Regions from separate parts of the Bacillus sp. FDAARGOS_235 genome, predicted to be linked through region 2. Evidence: a T-box and tRNA genes for the amino acid it is inferred to sense, from the RefSeq annotation. Region 2 holds a T-box; the other holds one or more tRNA genes.
What was found. The T-box of region 2 lies ahead of alaS (alanine--tRNA ligase). A T-box ahead of a tRNA ligase gene usually reads a tRNA of that ligase, here a tRNA-Ala.
Positions count from the first base shown of each region.

Region 1 (4,279 bases), 1.2 Mb from region 2:
GACCTACAAGTCGAGCAGGGACGAAAGTCGGGCTTAGTGATCCGGTGGTTCCGCATGGAAGGGCCATCGCTCAACGGATAAAAGCTACCCCGGGGATAACAGGCTTATCTCCCCCAAGAGTCCACATCGACGGGGAGGTTTGGCACCTCGATGTCGGCTCATCGCATCCTGGGGCTGTAGTCGGTCCCAAGGGTTGGGCTGTTCGCCCATTAAAGCGGTACGCGAGCTGGGTTCAGAACGTCGTGAGACAGTTCGGTCCCTATCCGTCGTGGGCGTAGGAAATTTGAGAGGAGCTGTCCTTAGTACGAGAGGACCGGGATGGACGCACCGCTGGTGTACCAGTTGTTCTGCCAAGGGCATAGCTGGGTAGCTATGTGCGGAAGGGATAAGTGCTGAAAGCATCTAAGCATGAAGCCCCCCTCAAGATGAGATTTCCCATAGCGTAAGCTAGTAAGATCCCTGAAAGATGATCAGGTTGATAGGTTCGAGGTGGAAGCATGGTGACATGTGGAGCTGACGAATACTAATAGATCGAGGACTTAACCATATAATATGTAGCAAATGTTATCTAGTTTTGAAGGAATATATATTTAAAATTCCTTTTGACATTCTGAAAAGAATGTGTATAATGATAAAAGTCTGGTAATGATGGCAGAGAGGTCACACCCGTTCCCATACCGAACACGGAAGTTAAGCTCTCTAGCGCCGATGGTAGTTGGGACCTTGTCCCTGTGAGAGTAGGACGTTGCCAGGCTTGTATTATTCCGCAGTAGCTCAGCGGTAGAGCTATCGGCTGTTAACCGATCGGTCGTAGGTTCGATTCCTACCTGCGGAGCCATTATGCTTCCATAGCTCAGCTGGTAGAGTACTTCCATGGTAAGGAAGAGGTCACCGGTTCAACCCCGGTTGGAAGCTTGGAAAAAGTTTTTAAATTTTTGGCCCGTTGGTCAAGTGGTTAAGACACCGCCCTTTCACGGCGGTAACACGGGTTCGAATCCCGTACGGGTCACCACTTTTGGAGGATTAGCTCAGCTGGGAGAGCACCTGCCTTACAAGCAGGGGGTCGGCGGTTCGATCCCGTCATCCTCCACCATATATGTTTAAATGTCGGAGGGGTAGCGAAGTGGCTAAACGCGGCGGACTGTAAATCCGCTCCTTCGGGTTCGGCAGTTCGAATCTGCCCCCCTCCACCATTTTCTTTAAAATAACCTGAGAGGGTTTATTTTTTTGAGAAGATAAGCATACTAGTAAATATTAATGGGCTATAGCCAAGCGGTAAGGCAACGGACTTTGACTCCGTCATGCGCTGGTTCGAATCCAGCTAGCCCAGCCATTTACGAGCCATTAGCTCAGTTGGTAGAGCATCTGACTTTTAATCAGAGGGTCGAAGGTTCGAATCCTTCATGGCTCACCATTTTCGCGGAAGTAGTTCAGTGGTAGAATACAACCTTGCCAAGGTTGGGGTCGCGGGTTCGAATCCCGTCTTCCGCTTTATTACTACGGGGCCTTAGCTCAGCTGGGAGAGCGCCTGCCTTGCACGCAGGAGGTCAGCGGTTCGATCCCGCTAGGCTCCATATAAATAGAGAAAGTGTACATCATATGATGTACGCTTTTTTTGTGTTTAAAAAGACAACTTTCATATTTGTCGTTTAAAATGAAGAAAACGTAAAAATAAAGGATGGGGGATAATTGTGAAAGTTGTCATTGCATCTGATTCATACAAAGAAAGTCTAAAGGCTATAGAAGTATGTGAAGCTATTGAAAGAGGTTTTGGAGCAATTTTTCCTAAAGCAGAGTATGTAAAAATACCAATTGGAGATGGTGGGGAAGGAACTGTTGATTCACTTGTTGATGCCACAGGAGGAAGCGTTGTATCACTTTATGTGACAGGACCGCTTAGAGAAGGCGTACAAGCTTTTTATGGCATTTCTACAGATAAAAAGACAGCGTTTATTGAAATGGCATCGGCATCTGGACTACAACACGTACCGGTTGAAAAGCGAAATCCATTCATTACAACGTCAAAAGGGACAGGAGAGCTTATATTACATGCGCTAGACCAAGGAGTTAAGCATATTATTTTGGGGCTTGGAGGAAGCGCTACAAATGATGGTGGAGCAGGTATGTTATCGGCTTTAGGAGTAAGGTTTATAGATGAAAAGGGTGAAGCAATAGATCCATCTGGAGGAACATTACATTCGATTGTCACGATTGATTTTTCACGAATGGATTCACGCCTAAAGGAGATAACGATAGAAGCGGCGTGTGATGTAAATAATCCATTAGTCGGAATGAGAGGGGCATCTTTCGTGTTTGGTGCTCAAAAGGGTGGGGATGTAGAGATGCTGAAAAGGCTAGATGAGAATTTAAAGCATTATGCGACTATTCTTAAACGATATGTATCTTTGGATGTATCTGAAATACCTGGTGCAGGAGCGGCAGGAGGTATGGGAGCAGCTGTTATTGCAGTGTTAAAGGGGAGCTTACGAAAGGGTATTGAAATTGTATTGGATCATACAAATTTTGATAAGCATATAGAAGATGCGGATTTAATTATAACTGGTGAAGGTAGAATAGATGAACAAACAGCATATGGAAAGGCTCCTGTTGGTGTCGCGGGGCGAGCGAAACGTCTTCATATTCCTGTGATTGCTATAGGAGGATCGGTATCTCCAAATTATCCAGTTGTTTACGAAAAGGGAATCGATGCAGTATTTAGTATTACGCCTTTTCCAATGGCACTAGACGAGGCATATAAGATGGCAAAAGAGAATATTGAAATGACAGCAAGAAATATTGCAGCAGTATGGAAAATTGCATCGAAAAAACACTTCTAAATGTAGAAGTGTTTTTTATTATTATCTAATAATAATGATAGCAGTTGTTTCATTAAGTTAACTTTATACATAAAATGGTCTTAAGATTTGGATTTCAACATAAATATAAGTGAATAAATTGTATATCCATACAGAAAAATGTCGAGTTGAGTCAGAGTATATAAAAGATTTAAAATATTTAGTGAAGGCATAAAAGGGGGATACTATCTATGAAAAAAGAAATCTCAGTTATTGGAGTTCCAATGGATTTAGGACAGATGCGTCGTGGAGTTGATATGGGCCCGAGCGCGATCCGTTATGCAGGGGTAATTGAAAGAATTGAAGAAATTGGATATAACGTTAAAGATATGGGAGATATATGTATAGAGAGAGAAAAAGAAGTTGATGAAAATACAAAATTAAGAAACCTTACACAAGTTGCGACTGTATGTAATGAATTGGCAAGTAAGGTGGATCATATTATAGAAGAAGGTCGTTTTCCACTTGTATTAGGTGGTGACCATAGTATCGCAATTGGTACACTAGCTGGTGTGGCAAAACATTATAAAAATTTAGGTGTTATTTGGTATGATGCACATGGAGATTTAAATACGGAGGAAACTTCACCATCTGGTAATATTCATGGAATGTCACTTGCAGCAAGTTTAGGCTATGGACATCCCACGCTTGTAGACTTATACGAGGCATATCCAAAGGTGAAAAAAGAGAACGTTGTAATTATCGGTGCACGTGCATTGGATGAAGGAGAAAAAGACTTTATTCGCAATGAAGGTATTAAAGTATTCTCAATGCATGAAATTGATCGTATGGGTATGACGGCTGTTATGGAAGAAACAATTGCTTATTTATCTCATACTGATGGTGTACATCTATCATTAGATTTAGATGGTCTTGATCCTCATGATGCACCGGGAGTTGGAACGCCTGTAATTGGTGGTCTATCGTATCGTGAAAGTCATTTAGCGATGGAAATGTTAGCGGAAGCTGATATTGTTACATCTGCTGAGTTTGTTGAAGTAAATACGATTTTAGATGAGAGAAATAGAACGGCAACAACTGCGGTTGCTTTAATGGGTTCTTTATTCGGTGAAAAACTAAAATAAATGTAAGAAAAGCAACTGAGAAGTTGCTTTTTTTATTTGAAAATAGACGTATAATAATGATTTATATTATACTGTACGATAAGATTGTTTGACATCTTACCAATTTGATCTAAAGGGGGTTGTTTGTAATTGTCGTTTGTTTCATGTATGGTATAATTAACTAGTTGTTGGAAATACATACAGATAGAGCATAAAACAATATTTCAATATATGGATAGAATTGCTCGTAAGTAGGAGGAAGGGTTAGCATGCCTTTTGAAGATACGACCATTTTGAAATATCTTAGTACGGTATTAGATATTGCCGTTGTATGGTTTATTATATATAAGCTAATTCTTA
Region 1 is NZ_CP020437.2:2,768,072-2,772,350, reverse strand. Features, by position in the region: rRNA gene A6J74_RS16115 (23S ribosomal RNA) at 1-547, shown strand, start outside; rRNA gene rrf (5S ribosomal RNA) at 639-754, shown strand; tRNA gene A6J74_RS16105 (tRNA-Asn) at 764-838, shown strand; tRNA gene A6J74_RS16100 (tRNA-Thr) at 843-915, shown strand; tRNA gene A6J74_RS16095 (tRNA-Glu) at 938-1,012, shown strand; tRNA gene A6J74_RS16090 (tRNA-Val) at 1,018-1,093, shown strand; tRNA gene A6J74_RS16085 (tRNA-Tyr) at 1,110-1,193, shown strand; tRNA gene A6J74_RS16080 (tRNA-Gln) at 1,259-1,333, shown strand; tRNA gene A6J74_RS16075 (tRNA-Lys) at 1,339-1,414, shown strand; tRNA gene A6J74_RS16070 (tRNA-Gly) at 1,420-1,491, shown strand; tRNA gene A6J74_RS16065 (tRNA-Ala) at 1,502-1,574, shown strand; gene A6J74_RS16060 (glycerate kinase) at 1,692-2,837, shown strand; gene rocF (arginase) at 3,047-3,940, shown strand; gene cdaA (diadenylate cyclase CdaA) at 4,189-4,279, shown strand, end outside.
Region 1: it has a tRNA-Ala gene. The T-box ahead of alaS (alanine--tRNA ligase) is inferred to sense a tRNA for this amino acid. The anticodon was not compared.

Region 2 (4,279 bases):
TCCCTTCATGATAAGGGAGTTTTTTTATGCGCTCGTATGCAAATATAAAAGTCCAATTTCAGAGAAGAGATAAGATAGACCGTAACACCCAACACCAAGCATTCCGTAATGAAATAATTGCTTCGCCCTCTCTTTTCGTGAGGAACGAATAAAGAAACCTTTCCAAATACCAAATCCGATACAAACCCATTCAAGAATCATAAAAAGTGCTGATAATACGAGCATAAATAAAACCATTATGAGTCCTCCTGATTATATTGTTTCATGCTGCATTCTCAGGGATGGTTGTCCTTGTTATGTTATGTATATGTACGTCTTTACAAAACAGTATGGTCTGTATGAAAAGATTTTAAAAGTTTTGCACATAACCTACCCTATTTATTTTCAAAATAAAGGTGGAGGAGGTTTTTCGTGTGAAGAATCTTAAAATCATTTGGATATACCGTTTAGGATTATTGTTACTTGTATTTCTTTGTTTGCTTGTCTTCTTAAAGATCAAGCCACTATGGGCGCCGATTATTTTTGTATGTAAAGTGGCGATTACACCGTTTCTTATCGCTTGTTTTATTGCGTATTTATTGCATCCTTTAATTGAAAAAATTCATAAGGAAGGGATGCCGCGCACACTCGCTATTTTGCTCATTTACATCCTGTTCTTTGGCGGGATTGGCTATGGGATTTATAAAGGAACGCCAGTTGTTATTAAACAGTTACAAGAAATTAATGAACAATTTCCGCAGTTCACAAAAATGTATGATTCTTGGATGGATGGCGTTACAGAACAAACAGCGAATTTCCCATCATTTATTCATGAAAAGGTAAAGCAAATTTTCGTTGGTGTAGAAATGAAGATACAAACGCTTTTAAATAAAGTTATGAGCACAGCCCGTGGTGTACTGGATTCATTGCTCATTATTTTCTTGATTCCGTTCATTGTATTTTACATATTAAAAGATTACGGTGAGTTTTATCATATCTTTTGGAAACTAGTTCCGAGTAAGTGGCGTAGTACGGGTCAAATGCTTGCGAAAGAAATTGATAAATCACTCGGAAGTTATATTCGAGGACAGTTATTTGTTTGCTTAGTATTAGGGGGAGTATCTGTTCTTTCTTTTTGGTTTATCGGTATGAAGTATCCATTGCTGCTCGGCATTATTATTGGGGTAACGGATATAATCCCATACTTTGGTCCTATTTTAGGGGCGATTCCCACGTTGATGATTGCGGCAACGGTATCAACGAGTTTACTCATTAAGGCGGGGATTACAATTGTTATTTTGCAATTTTTGGAAAGTAACATTTTATCGCCTTACATCGTTGGTAAGTCGCTTCGTATGCACCCCGTTATTATTATGCTTGCCTTACTAGTTGGAGGAGAGATAGCCGGGATTGTAGGATTGCTAATATCGGTTCCGATTTTAGCAGTTATTCGTACAGTGATTGTTCATGTGAGGCCTCTTTGGAAAAGAGAAGATGTTTAAAATGAAGCCCTCTATTTAAAAAATAGAGGGCTAATCATATGATTATTTAGGGAGCTGATTTTTTATTTTTTGAACAAAAGAGCTCACATCAGTTGTTTGAATATGTTTTATTCTTTTCCATTCCGTATCATACATAAATACAATTTGATTGCTGAAAAGGCGCTTTTGTTCTTTTAGATTAGAAATTTTTGCGAAAGAGTACTCTTCAAATATTGGATTCTTACTTACATCTGGTCCATAAAAGAATAGCCTTTTGTCCGTTAAAATCAATAGGCCTGGCCTTGCGACGGAACGATAAATAAATATGTCTAATGAACATGCTGCATAAAAAAGAATTTTTTCATCAGTTGTTAACATTTCTCTAGCTTGATTCAATAAAGTTGTCATTGTAATCGCTCCTTTATTGTTAATAATTTAATTATAACAAATAATGTAATATTTAGAAGTTTGTATAAAGTATTTTTTGTGAGGAGATTCCTATTTAGTAATAAATGCATAATATATTGAAAGGCTGTTAAGAATGAATAGTAGAATAACTATGAGTAATAAACAATTGATACAATATAAATGATTATCTACATTGACAAACTTAAGAGAATTCTATTATATTTAGTCATATAATACATTAAATCAATGACGGAACAAGTACGTTACAGTCCATTTGTAGAGAGAAGCTTCCACTGGCTGAAAGGAGCTTTAAATGAAGGGTAACAGAAAGCTAATCCTGAGAGCAGCTAATCACTGCCGTCTTGCCACGTTACGGCACCATGAGGTGATGAATTGATTGTTATAATAATCAATTCATAATTAGGGTGGTATCGCGAGTTAACTCTCGTCCCTTTTATAGGGGCGGGAGTTTTTTATATTTAAGGAGGAAAATACAATGAAACAACTAACAGGCGCACAAATTCGTCAAATGTTTTTAGACTTTTTCCAAGAAAAAGGACATGCAGTAGAACCTAGTGCATCACTAGTTCCACATGAAGATCCATCTCTTCTATGGATTAACAGTGGTGTAGCAACATTAAAAAAATATTTTGATGGACGCGTAATCCCGCAAAATCCACGTATTACAAATGCTCAAAAATCAATTCGTACAAACGATATTGAAAACGTAGGGAAAACAGCTCGTCACCATACATTCTTTGAAATGTTAGGGAACTTCTCGATCGGTGATTACTTCAAAGAAGAAGCAATTACTTGGGCTTGGGAATTTTTAACGAGCGACAAGTGGATTGGATTCGATAAAGAATTACTATCAGTTACAATCCATCCGGAAGATGAAGAAGCATTTACAATTTGGAATGAGAAAATGGGTGTTCCAAAAGAGCGCATCATCCGCTTAGAAGAAAACTTCTGGGATATCGGTGAAGGACCAAGTGGACCGAATACAGAGATTTTCTATGATCGCGGGGAAGCTTACGGTAATGACTTTAGTGACCCAGAATTATATCCGGGCGGAGAAAACGAGCGTTACTTAGAAGTATGGAACCTTGTATTCTCTCAATTTAACCATAATCCAGACGGTTCATATACACCACTTCCTAAGAAGAACATTGATACAGGGATGGGTCTAGAGCGTATGACATCTATCGTTCAAGATGTACCTACGAACTTTGATACGGATCTATTCATGCCAATGATTGGTGCAACAGAATCAATTTCTGGTGAGAAGTATCGTAATGGAGACTTAGAAAAAGATATGGCGTTTAAAGTCATTGCTGACCATATTCGTACAGTAACATTCGCTGTTGGTGACGGTGCTCTTCCATCTAACGAAGGCCGTGGTTATGTATTACGTCGTTTATTACGCCGTGCTGTTCGTTATTCTAAGAAATTAAACATCAACCGTCCATTCATGTTTGAATTAGTACCGGTTGTTGGAGAAGTAATGAAAGACTTCTATCCAGAAGTACTGGAAAAGAAAGATTTCATCGCAAAAGTTGTGAAAAATGAAGAAGAACGCTTCCACGAAACACTTCATGATGGTGAAGCAATTTTAGCTGAAGTTATTGCAAAAGCGAAAGAAGAAAAAACAACTGTTATTTCTGGCGTAGATGCGTTCCGTTTATACGACACGTACGGTTTCCCAATTGAATTAACAGAAGAATATGCAGAAGAAGCTGGTATGACAGTTGACCATAAAGGTTTTGAAGCTGAAATGGAAAAACAACGTGAGCGTGCACGTGCTGCTCGTCAAGACGTTGATTCTATGCAAGTTCAAGGCGGTGTACTTGGTGAAGTTAAAGTAGCGAGCGAATTCGTTGGTTACGGTACAGTTGCAACAGAAAGTAACATTGTTGCACTTGTGAAAAACGGTGAGTATACAGATAGCTTACAAGCAGGTGAAGAAGGACAGTTAATGCTTGATGTAACACCATTCTATGCTGAGAGCGGCGGACAAATTGCAGACCGTGGTTACCTTCTTGCTGATGGCGTGAAAGTTGTTGTAAAAGATGTACAAAAAGCACCAAATGGTCAAAACTTACACAAAGTAGTTGTGGAAGAAGGTACATTAACGAAAGGTGCGGCTGTAAAAGCTGTTATCGATACGAAAAACCGTAGTAGCGTTGTGAAAAACCATACAGCAACTCACTTACTACACCAAGCGTTAAAAGATGTACTTGGAACGCATGTTAACCAAGCAGGTTCTCTTGTAACTTCTGAACGTTTACGCTTTGACTTCTCTCACTTCGGTCAAGTACAAGCTGACGAATTAGAAAAAATTGAGCGTATCGTAAACGAGAAAATTTGGGAAAGTATTAACGTTGAGATTTCTCAAAAATCAATCGAAGAAG
Region 2 is NZ_CP020437.2:3,945,944-3,950,222, forward strand. Features, by position in the region: gene A6J74_RS22520 (hypothetical protein) at 25-237, opposite strand; gene A6J74_RS22525 (AI-2E family transporter) at 414-1,481, shown strand; gene A6J74_RS22530 (PH domain-containing protein) at 1,524-1,868, opposite strand; T-box leader at 2,106-2,324, shown strand; gene alaS (alanine--tRNA ligase) at 2,365-4,279, shown strand, end outside.